Regions from separate parts of the Kribbella sp. CA-293567 genome, predicted to be linked through region 1. Evidence: riboswitches for the same ligand, from Rfam matches in the RefSeq annotation. Region 1 holds a riboswitch; the other holds the start of a gene.
What was found. A riboswitch is a leader RNA that binds a small molecule or an ion and turns the genes downstream of it on or off. The one in region 1 is predicted to bind ZMP and ZTP.
Positions count from the first base shown of each region.

Region 1 (5,771 bases):
ACCGTCGAGTCGTCGGCGTCGCGCCGGACGATCTGGTCCAGCAACTGCTCCGCGGTCACCGATCCCGCGGCCAGCTCGGCCTTGCGGCGGGCCATCCGGGCGTCCTGGTCGGCGGTGAGCAGCACCTTCAGCTCCGCCTGCGGCGCCACCACGGTGGCGATGTCGCGGCCTTCGACCACCGCGCCACCGGTCGGCTGCGCGGCGGCGATCAGCTCGCGCTGCCGCCGGATCAGCTCGGCCCGTACTTCGAGGTTGGTGGCGATCTTGCTGACACTGGCGCTGATCCGCGGATCCCGGATCGCCTCGGTGACGTCCACCCCGTCGGCGGTGAACCGCCCCCGCTCGGGGTCGGTACTGATCGACAGCTCGACCGCGCGGGCCCGCTCGGCGACCGCCGTGACGTCGTCCAGGTCGAGCCCGTGCTCCAGCGCCGACCAGGTCACCGCCCGGTACATCGCGCCGGTGTCCAGGTACCGCAGGCCGAGCCGGGTCGCGACTCCGCGGGCCGTGCTCGACTTACCGGACCCGCTCGGGCCGTCAACAGCGATGATCATGGCCCGAAGATTACCGGTGGACGGACCAGCCCCGCTCGGTCAGTACCCCGACCAGCTGATCGACCGACGCCGGCTTGACCGACAACTCGACCTCACCGACCGGGCGGCCCGGGCTGTGATCGATCCGGAGATCCTCGACGTTGGCCCCGGAGGCGGCTGCGTCCGCGAACAACCTGGCCAGCTGGCCAGGACGGTCGGGGATGGTGACGAGGACCGGAACCAGCTCGATGTGCGGGGCGCCGTGCTTGCCCGGCACCCGGATCGCGCCGGAGACCCCACGGTTGAGTACGGCGGTCAGCTCGTCGGTCGCCTCTTGCTTGCCCAGGGCAATGAGAAGCCGGTCGAGCTCGTCGCGGATGCCTTCCAGCAGGCCGCTCAGCGCGGGTGAGTTGGCCGCGACGATCTGGGTCCACAGGCCCGGATCGCCGGCCGCGATCCGGGTGACGTCGCGGACGCCCTGACCGGACAGCTCGAGGTGGGCGGCGGGCGCGTCGACCAGCGTGCCGGCGGCCAGGGACGACATCAGTTGCGGGAGGTGCGAGACGCGAGCCACCGCGAGGTCGTGGTCGGCGACGGACAGCTCGACCGTCCGGGCGCCCGCGGCCTCGGCGAGGCGGCGGACCAGCTCGACCGCGTCGGGATCGCTGGTCTCGTGCGGGGTGATCGCCCAGGTCGCGCCCTCGAACAGGTCGGCCCGGCCGGCCAGTGGGCCGCTCCGCTCGGAGCCTGCCATCGGGTGGCTGCCGACGTACCGGGAGAGCTCCTCGGGGTTCGAGGCCAGGGCGCGCGCGTCGAGGAGCGGCTTCGACTTCACACTCGCCGCGTCGGTGACGATCGCGTCGGTCTGCTGGAGCTGCTCGACGATCACCGCGCCGACATGGTCGGGCGGGACCGCGACGACCACCAGCTGAGGCTCGATCTGGACCAGGCGCGAGCCGGCCCCGATCCGCTCGGCCATCAACGCGTTGTCGGGATCGGCGTCGACGAGCTCCACCACGACTCCGAGCCGGCCGAGCGCCAGGCCGATCGACGTCCCGATCAGGCCGGTGCCGACGATCCGGACCGGACCCCGCAGCTCGGTCACTGGGCACCGGTCAGGTCGGGGCGCAGACTGACGGCGCCGTGCAGGTAGACGTGCTGGATCTTGTCCCGGGACAACTGCGACTCGGCGTGCACCATCATCCGGACCACCCGCGGCAACGCGTGCGGGACGCTGATCTCCTGCATGCACATCAGCGGTACGTCGGTCAGCCCGATCTGCCGGCCGGCCACCGCCGGGAACTCCGACCGCAGGTCCGGAGTGACGGTGAACAAGATGCTGATCAGGTCGTCGGAGGCCACGTCGTTGGCCTCCAGCACGGCCCTGACCAGCTCCGCGGACCGCTCGAGCAGATGCTCGCGCTCGTCCACCTCGAGCTGGGTGGCCCCGCGGATCGCCCGTACCGCCACAGCAACTGCCTCCTACTTCGATGATCACCGGTTGTCTCAACACTAGGACAGATGGTCCACCGCGTGCGTCACCGTCTCGGATTCTGCGCCTCGGCCGCGTCGACTGTCTGCTCCAGCAGCAAAGCGATCGTCATCGGCCCCACGCCACCAGGCACCGGGGTGATCAGGCTCGCCACCTGCGCGGCCTCCTCGAAGTGCACGTCACCGACGTTGCCTTCGTTGTATCCGGCATCGATCACGACCGCGCCGGGCTTCAGCCAGTCACCGCGGACGAAGTTGGCCCGGCCGACCGCGGCGACGACCAGGTCCGCCGTCCGGACGATGCCGGCCAGATCACGCGTCCTCGAGTGCGTGTAGGTGACGGTCGCGTTCGATGCCAGCAGCAACATTCCGGCGGGCTTGCCGAGGATCGGGCTGCGGCCGATCACGACGGCGTGCGCGCCCTCCAGCGGGACGTCGTACGCCTGCAGCAACCGGAGGATGCCGCCCGGCGTACAGGAGACGAAGCCGGGTTCGCCGAACGCCATCGCGGCGAACCCGTGCATGGTGACTCCGTCGACGTCCTTGGCGGGAGCGATCGCCTCGAAGGCGGCCCGCTCGTCGATCTGCGCCGGCACCGGGTGCTGCAGCAGGATGCCGTGCACGTCGGGGTCGTTGGACAGCTTGTGTAGCTCGGCAACCAGTTCCTCGGTCGTGGTCGTGGCCGGCAGTACGACGCTGCGCGAGCCGATCCCGGCCTTCTTGCTGCGGTTCTGCTTCATCCGGACGTAGGTGGCCGAGGCGGGGTCGTCCCCGACCAGCACGGTCGCCAGACACGGCTGGACGCCGGTCTCGTCCCGCAACTTCCTGGCCCGCTCCCCCGCGTTGCTCACCAGCTCGGCGGCAAGGTCGGTACCGATCATCAGCTTCGCACTCATCAGCGCACTCCTCTGGACAGAAGACTCAATGCCCAGGCGCGCGGCTCGGCCGATCCGATCGGCAGACCGTTCCCCGGTGGTGACCCACCTCAACGCCAGTTGCGGTCCATCGAGCAGTTTACTGCCCGCCGACGAGACCCCTGCGCTGCTTCAACCCGTCAACGTGACGAAGCCGACCAGATCGCCGGACGACTGCTTTCACAGCAGGCCGGCGTGGTCCAGGGCGAAGTACGCCGCGTCGGTGCCGGTCATCGTGCCGGGGGTGCGGAGGTCGGCCAAGAACTCGGAAGTGCTGAGCTCGGCCGGGACGCAGTCCTCGAACTCGTCGAGGGACTGCTTGCCGTCCGGCCGGCAGCCGCGGGCGATCGCGACGTACTTGCGGAAGACCGAGGACGAGCCCGACCAGAGCCAGCCGACCACCTCGATCGAGTCGCAGGTGTAGCCGGTCTCCTCCTCCAGCTCACGCCGGCCCGCGTCGGCGGGATCCTCACCCGGGTCGATCAGGCCGCCGGGGAGGTTGGTGACGACGCGGTCAGGACCCGCGCGGAACATCCGCACGGTGACGATACGGCCGTCAGGAGTCAACGGAAGTACGGCGACGCCACCATTGACCCCGGCGTTCATCGCGGGGCCGAAGACGTCCCAGTCGGCTTCTCGGCCGTTCGCCATCCGGTAGCGCCGGCGGCGTACCGTCAGGAAGCCGTCGTACCCCGGCTCTTCGCCGAGCAGCACCCACGGCTGCGGATCCCCCGGACGTACGCCGTCCGCCCCGGACGGGTCCGGGGCGGACGGATCGGAGTTCGTCACAGCGGGCGGTCGGTGTCCGGGTCTTCCGGCGGGGCAATGGGAGTGTCGTCGGCGGGCGGCGCCACCGGGGCGTCTCCGGTCGATTCGCTCTCGTAGTTGCCGCCGTTGGCCTGGTCGGCCGCTTCGGCATGGGTCGCCGGCTCGGACGGGGAGGTGTCCGGGCGGGACTCGGCCAGGATCCGGGCCAGCGTCTCGTCCGAGATCCGCTTGAACTTGCGCACCTGGGTGCGGGTCCGGTCCAGGATCGCGACCTCGATCTGGTCCGGCTCGAGCTGCCGTACGTCGGTGCCGTCGTGCCCGAGGGCGTCCACCGCCAGGCGCAGCGCGCCCGCCAGCGAGATGCCCTCGGAGTAGTGCTCTCCGACGTACTCCGCGACCTGCTCGGCCGGGCCACCCATCACGGCGTAACCACGGACGTCCGCGATCGAGCCGTCGTAGGTGAGCCGGTAGATCGTGTCCTCGGCGGTGCTGGCGCCGACCTCGGCGACCAGGATCTCGACCTCGAGCGGCTTCTCACCACCGGAGGAGAAGATCGCGCCGAGCGTCTGGGCGTAGGCGTTGGCCAGCGCCCGGCCGGTGACGTCGCGCCGGTCGTAGGAGTACCCGCGCATGTCGGCCAGGCGCACGCCGGCGATCCGCAGGTTCTCGAACTCGTTGTACCGGCCGACGGCGGCGAAGGCGAGCCGGTCGTAGATCTCGGCCACCTTGTGCAGGGCCGGGGACCGGTTCTCCGCCACGAACAGGATGCCGTCGGCGTACTGCAGGGCGATCGCGCTGCGGCCCTTGGCGATGCCCTTGCGGGCGAAGTCGGCCCGGTCCCGCATCAACTGTTCGGGCGAGACGTAGAACGGCGTACTCATCTAGGGTGTCGTCCTCTATCAGTCGATGGTGGTCAGGTGATGGGCGCGGCGGGGCCGTCGGGGCGCTCTTGCCGAGCCGCCATGACGGTGTCGACCAGCCCACCGACCTCTTCGGCCGGGAGCCGCCGGTACCCGTCGGCGGTGACCACACCGATCACCGGGAAGATCCGCCGCAGCATGTCCGGACCGCCGGTCGCCGAGTCGTCGTCGGCCGCGTCCACCAGGGACTGGATGGCCACCGTGACGGTCTCGGTCTCGGTCAGGTTCTCGCGGTAGAGCTTCTTCAGCGCGCCACGGGCGAACAGCGAGCCGGAGCCGACGCTGTGGAACGCGCGCTCCTCGTACCGCCCGCCGGTCGGATCGTAGGAGAAGATCCGGCCGCCCTTGATGTCGTGGTCGTAGCCCGCGAACAGCGGCACGACGGTCAGGCCCTGCATCGCCATCGGCAGGTTGCCGCGGATCAGCGCGGTCAGCCGGCTGGCCTTGCCGTCGAGGCTGAGCGTGGTGCCCTCGAGCTTCTCGTAGTGCTCCAGCTCGACCTGGAACAGCCGCACCATCTCGATTCCGAGGCCCGCGGTGCCGGCGAAGGCCACGCAGGAGTACTCGTCGGCCGGGAAGACCTTCTCGATGTCGCGCTGCGCGATGATGTTGCCCATCGTGGCGCGCCGGTCGCCGGCCATCACCACACCACCGTCGAAGGTGGCGGCGACGATCGTCGTACCGTGCGGGACGTCCTTGCCGAAGTCACCTGTCCCCAGGTCGCGCCGTCCGGGCAACAGGTCGGGCGCGTGCCCGGCCAGGAAGTCCATGAAGGACGAGCCACCTGGGGTCAGGAAGGCTTCCGGCAACCGGCCGGAGGCATCAAATGTCATCTAGCGGTTCACTCCCCACCCTTTTGCACGAAACCGCGGACGAACTCTTCCGCGTTCTCCTCCAGCACCTCGTCGATCTCGTCGAGGATCGAGTCCACGTCGTCGTCGAGCCGTTCCTTGCGCTCGGCCACGTCCTCGCCGGACTTGACCTCGGTGACCTCTTCCTCGGTCGACGAGCGCTTCGGCTGCTTGTGCTGCTGTCCGCCGTCTTTCGCCATGGCACACACCTCCTAGAACCGCCAAGGAGAGCCGCCCAACCGGCCCTCACTGTGACACCTATATGGCGACCCTACCCGGCAGCGCCCCCAGTAA
Region 1 covers NZ_CP114065.1:3,769,090-3,774,860, reverse strand. The annotation lists gene cmk ((d)CMP kinase) at 1-554, opposite strand, end outside; gene OX958_RS17320 (prephenate dehydrogenase) at 565-1,638, opposite strand; gene aroH (chorismate mutase) at 1,635-2,003, opposite strand; gene OX958_RS17310 (bifunctional 5,10-methylenetetrahydrofolate dehydrogenase/5,10-methenyltetrahydrofolate cyclohydrolase) at 2,072-2,920, opposite strand; ZMP/ZTP riboswitch at 2,944-3,033, opposite strand; gene OX958_RS17305 (NUDIX hydrolase) at 3,119-3,727, opposite strand; gene prcA (proteasome subunit alpha) at 3,724-4,587, opposite strand; gene prcB (proteasome subunit beta) at 4,620-5,459, opposite strand; gene OX958_RS17290 (ubiquitin-like protein Pup) at 5,468-5,677, opposite strand; gene dop (depupylase/deamidase Dop) at 5,749-5,771, opposite strand, start outside.

Region 2 (5,771 bases), 1.2 Mb from region 1:
TGGTCGGTGACCGACATCGCCTTGTCGATGGTGGCGTCGACCGACTCCCGGTCCGAGCAGCGCAGCCCGACGCCGCCCATCGCCTCGGCCAGCTTGGCGAAGTCCGGGATCCGGGCCGAGTGCAGGTCGGTGTTGGAGTAACGCTTGTCGTAGAAGAGCGTCTGCCACTGCCGGACCATGCCCAGCGACTGGTTGTTGATCACCGCGACCTTGATCGGGATGCCCTCCAGCGCGCAGGTGACGAGCTCCTGGTTGGTCATCTGGAAGCAGCCGTCGCCGTCGATCGCCCAGACGGTCTTGTCGGGCCGCGCGACCTTGGCGCCCATCGCCGCGGGCACGGAGTACCCCATCGTGCCGAGGCCGCCGGAGTTCAGCCAGTGCATCGGCTTCTCGAACGGCAGGTAGTGCGCGGCCCACATCTGGTGCTGGCCGACGCCGCTGGTGTAGATGGCGTCCGGGCCGGCGATCTGGCCGATCCGCTCGATCACGTACTGCGGGGAGAGGCTGCCGTCCTCCGGCTCGTCGTACCCGACCGGGTACTTCGCCTTGACCGAGTCGAGCAGGCCACGCCAGGACGAGTAGTCCGGGCTCTTGCCGTTACTGCCTGTCTCGGAGTTCAGCGCCGCGATCAGATCGACGATGACCTCCTTGCAGTCACCGACGATCGGGACGTCGGCGTGCCGGTTCTTGCCGATCTCCGCCGGGTCGATGTCGGCGTGGATGACCTTGGCCTCGGGGGCGAACGAGCTCAGCTTGCCGGTCACCCGGTCGTCGAAGCGCGCGCCCAGGCAGATCAGCAGGTCGGAGCGCTGCAGCGCGCCGACGGCCGAGACCGAGCCGTGCATGCCCGGCATACCGAAGTGCAGCTCGTGGGTGTCGGGCAGCGCGCCCCGCGCCATCAGCGTGGTGACGACCGGGATGCCCCACCGCTCGGCGAGTTCCTTCAGCTCGGCGTGCGCCTTCGCGCGGATCACGCCGCCACCGACGTACAGGACCGGCTTCTCGGCGGCGGCGATCAGCCGGGCCGCCTCGCGCACCTGCTTGGGGTGCGGGCGGGTGACCGGGCGATAGCCGGGCAGGGACAGCTCGGTCGGCCAGCGGAAGTCGACCGTGGCCTGCATCGCGTCCTTGGTCACGTCGACCAGCACCGGCCCGGGGCGACCGGTGGAGGCGATGTGGAAGGCCTCGGCGATCGTACTGGCGATGTCGTTGGGGTCGTTGACCAGGAAGTTGTGCTTGGTGATCGGCATCGTGATGCCGCGGATGTCCGCCTCCTGGAAGGCGTCCGTGCCGATCGACGCGCTGGCGACCTGGCCGGTGATCGCGACCAGCGGCACCGAGTCCATGTACGCGTCGGCGATCGGCGTCACCAGGTTCGTCGCGCCCGGGCCGGAGGTCGCCATGCAGACCCCGGTCTTGCCGGTCGCCGAGGCGTAGCCCTGGGCGGCGTGGCCGGCGCCCTGCTCGTGACGTACCAGGATGTGGCGGATCTGGGTGGAGTCGAGCATCGGGTCGTACGCCGGGAGGATCGCGCCGCCCGGGATGCCGAAGACGGTGTCCACTCCGGCATGTTCCAGTGCGCGGATCAGAGCCTGTGCCCCGGTCAGCTGCTCACTCATGGTGCCTTCCCTTGGTCGTCACTGCTTCGTCACTGCTGCACGAAAGACTGCTGCTGTACAAAGAAAAAGCCCCCTGAGCCGGGTGGGCTGAGGGGGCGCGCTCGACTCTGAGGTCGCGTCAGTCGGCGCGCCGCACAAGTACGAGAAGAATCGATCGCATGCAGTCACCATCGCCGACTCCCCTTGATCCGGTCAAGCTCACCACCGGACCGTCCCACCATCCGAGACGCCCGTCTTACGTTTCAGCAGTCTAATCCTCCGCGCCACCCCCTCGCTCGGAGGGCTACCCCCGCGATCGGCGACTTACCCCCGGTTGGAACAGGGGGAGAGTCGCCGGTCGTGAGGGGAGGTTGGCTAGGTGCAGACGGCGCCTTCGGAGGCGGAGGTGACCAGGCGGCGGTATTTGCCGAGGACGCCCTTGGTGATCGCGGGCTCCTTCGGCGTCCACCCCTGGCTGCGCCGTACGAGTTCCTCGGGCTCCACGTGGAGGTCGAGAGTGCGGTTCCGGACGTCCAGAGTGATCCGGTCGCCGTCCTTGACGAAGGCGATCGGGCCGCCGTCCACGGCCTCGGGGGCGACGTGACCGACGCAGAGTCCGGTCGTACCGCCGGAGAACCGGCCGTCGGTCAGCAGCAGCACGTCCTTGCCGAGCCCCGCGCCCTTGATCGCGCCGGTGACGGCCAGCATCTCGCGCATTCCCGGACCGCCCTTCGGGCCCTCGTAGCGGATCACCACGACGTCGCCGGCCTGCAGCGAACCGTCCGCGACGGCGTCCATCGCGCCGCGCTCGCCGTCGAAGACGCGCGCCGTCCCCTCGAAGACGTCTTCGTCGAAACCGGCGCTCTTCACCACGGCACCGTCCGGGGCGAGGCTGCCCTTGAGGATGGTGATACCGCCGGTGCCGTGGATCGGCCGGTCCAGTGCGCGGATGATCGTGCCGTCGACGTCCGGCGGGGCGATGTCGGCCAGGTTCTCGGCCATCGTCTTGCCGGTGACCGTCAGGCAGTCGCCGTGCAGCAGGCCCGCGTCGAGCAGCGCGCGCATCACGACCGGGATGCCGCCGACGCGGTCGACGTCGGTCATCACGTAGCGCCCGAACGGCTTGAGGTCACCCAGGTGCGGAACCTTGTCGCCGACCCGGTTGAAGTCGTCGAGGGTGAGATCGACCTCGGCCTCACGGGCGATCGCGAGCAGGTGCAGTACGGCGTTGGTGGAACCGCCCAGCGCCATCACGACCGCGATCGCGTTCTCGAACGCCTCCTTGGTGAGGATCTGTCGCGCGGTGATCCCCTTGCTGAGCAGGTTGACCACCGCCTCGCCGGACCTGCGCGCGAAGCCGTCCCGGCGCCGGTCGACCGCGGGCGGCGCGGCTGAACCAGGCAGCGACATCCCGAGCGCTTCGGCTGCGGACGCCATCGTGTTCGCGGTGTACATCCCACCGCAGGCGCCCTCGCCCGGGCAGATCGCCCGCTCGACGGCGTCGACCTCCTCGCGGGTGATCAGACCACGAGCGCAGGCCCCGACCGCCTCGAAGGCGTCGATGATGGTGACGTCCTTGTCCCCGAGCTTGCCGGGCATGATCGAACCGGCGTACAGGAAGACACTGGCCAGGTCGAGGCGAGCGGCGGCCATCAGCATGCCGGGCAGCGACTTGTCACAGCCGGCCAGCAGCACCGAGCCGTCCAGCCGCTCGGCCTCCATCACCGTCTCGACCGAGTCGGCGATGATCTCGCGGCTCACCAGCGAGTAGTGCATGCCGACGTGGCCCATCGAGATGCCGTCGGAGACGCTGATCGTGCCGAACTCCAGCGGATAGCCCTTGGCCGCGTGGACGCCGTCCTTGACCGCCTTCGCGAGCCGGTCCAGCGACAGGTTGCACGGGGTGATCTCGTTCCAGCTCGACGCCACCCCAATCTGCGGTTTGACCCAGTCGTCGTCCCCCATCCCGACCGCACGCAGCATCCCCCGCGAGGCGGTCGCCTCCAGCCCATCGGTGACCGTCCGGCTCCGCGGCTTGATATCAGGCGTGTTCGACATACCGCTCACTGTAGGAGCGCCGGCCGGACAAGACTGCCGACCCCCTGTCCAGTACTACGCGGCCGGCCGTGCGGTCGGGGTCGCGGTTGGGGGTTGCGGCCGGTCACCTGTACTGCGTGTCAGCACATCCCGCCGGCGCATCCGGAGGCGCTAGGGTCCGGGTCTGCGGTCGTGACTGGCGAAGGTGGAGCACCACCGGGAAGCGACCGTTGCGGCAAGTAAAGGCGTCGTCCGCCTGGGCGCCTCCGATTCGTCCTCGGAGGCTCGCGATGCACCTGCGCTACGGAATCAACCCGCACCAGCCCGCCACTGTGTCGGCCCTGGGGCCGTCTCCCTTCACGGTGCTGCACGGCTCGCCGTCGTACATCAACGTGCTGGACGCCGCGAACGCGTGGCAACTCGTCCGCGAGGCGCGTCACGCGTTCGGCGTACCGGCGGCGACTTCCTTCAAACACGTCTCGCCCGCGGGCGCCGCCTTGGCCGGACCGCTCGACGAGACCATCCGTACGACGTACGCCGTCGGCACCACCTCGCCCGTCACCAGCGCCTACCTCCGAGCACGCGACGCTGACCCGAAGTCGTCGTACGGGGACTTCGTCGCCGTCTCCCACCCGGTCGATCGCGACCTGGCCGACGTGTTGAGGCGGCTGACCTGCGACGGCATCATCGCGCCCGGGTACGACGCGGGCGTGGTCGGCACGCTCTCGGCGAAGAAGCGCGGGACGTTCCTGATCCTCGAAGCCGACCCTGCTTTCGAGCCGCCGCTCGAAGAGGTCCGGGAGCTCTACGGCCTTCGGCTCACTCAGCATCGCGACGCCGAGCCGCTGACTCGCTCTCTGCTGGTCCCCGACCTCCCGGATCAGGCCGCGCGGGACCTTCTGCTCGGGCTGATCGTGCTCCGCTACACCCAGTCCAACTCGATCGCCTTGCTGAAGGACGGGATGGCGATCGGCATCGGAGCGGGACAGCAGTCCCGGATCGACTGCACTCGCCTGGCAGGGCAGAAGGCCGACACCTGGTGGCTCCGCCGCGCGATCACGGTCCGCTCCGACCTGCCGCTGTCTGCTCGCATCGCTCACCAACTGGCCGAGGTGGACCGCCTTTCCGCTGTCGATCGCGCCGCATGGCTGGACCGGCTGACCGAGGTCGCGATGACCTCGGACGGCGCGATCCCCTTTGCCGACAACATCGACGAGGCGCACCGCCACGGCGTACGCCACCTGGCCGAACCAGGCGGCTCGATCCGCTCGGCCGAGGTCACCACGGCCTGCGCCGCGGTCGGCATGACCTTGTCCCGCACGGGTATTCGCCTGTTCCACCACTAGGCCCGAGCATCAGCCGCCCGCCACGCTCGGCAGGATCAGCAGCTCGTCCCCGTCGGACAGCGGTGTGTCGAGCGCGTTCAGATCGCGAACGTTGTCGTTCCCGAGGAAGACGTTCACATGCCGGCGGAGCGCGCCCTGGTCGTCGGTCAGCCGCCGGCGCAGCGCTGGATGCTCGACCTCCAGCGCGGCGAAAACCTTGCCCACGGTGGGCTCGCCCGCCACCTCGACCTGCACCCGCTCCGCTCCCCCGGCGAATGGTCTGAGCACCGTCGGGAGTTTCACTGCCACGGACATCAGCCGAGCACCGCCGCGCGCACGGTCAGGACGTCGGGAAGATGGCGGGCGACCTCGACCCAACTGTCGCCCCCGTCGGCGCTCGCGTAGACGCAACCGTCCCGAGTACCGACGTAGACGCCCGCCTGATCCGCTTGGTCCACGCACAGCGCGTCTCGCAGTACGGGCGCGTACGACGGAACCTCGGGCAGCCCGTTCGTGAGGGCCTCCCAGGTCGAGCCCGCGTCGCGGGAACGGTAGACGCGGCACTTCGCGTCGGTGGGAATCCGGTTGCCGTCGGCAACCAGTGGGAAGACGTAGACGGTCTCCGGCTCGTGCGGATGCACCACGATCGGGAAGCCGAAGTCCGAGGGCAGGCCGTCCGCGATCGACTTCCAGATCGCGCCGCCGTCGTCGGAGCGGTAGACGCCGTGGTGGTTCTGCGCGAACAACCGTTCCGGTACGGCGGGGTGCCCCGCCAGCTTGTGGACACACTGACCGAACTCGGGATCCGGAT
Region 2 covers NZ_CP114065.1:2,554,490-2,560,260, reverse strand. The annotation lists gene OX958_RS12290 (acetolactate synthase large subunit) at 1-1,619, opposite strand, end outside; gene ilvD (dihydroxy-acid dehydratase) at 1,974-3,656, opposite strand; ZMP/ZTP riboswitch at 3,818-3,904, shown strand; gene OX958_RS12280 (5-aminoimidazole-4-carboxamide ribonucleotide transformylase) at 3,926-4,981, shown strand; gene OX958_RS12275 (ubiquitin-like small modifier protein 1) at 4,991-5,275, opposite strand; gene OX958_RS12270 (WD40/YVTN/BNR-like repeat-containing protein) at 5,275-5,771, opposite strand, start outside.
Region 2: another riboswitch for ZMP and ZTP. It lies ahead of OX958_RS12280 (5-aminoimidazole-4-carboxamide ribonucleotide transformylase); the one in region 1 lies ahead of OX958_RS17310 (bifunctional 5,10-methylenetetrahydrofolate dehydrogenase/5,10-methenyltetrahydrofolate cyclohydrolase).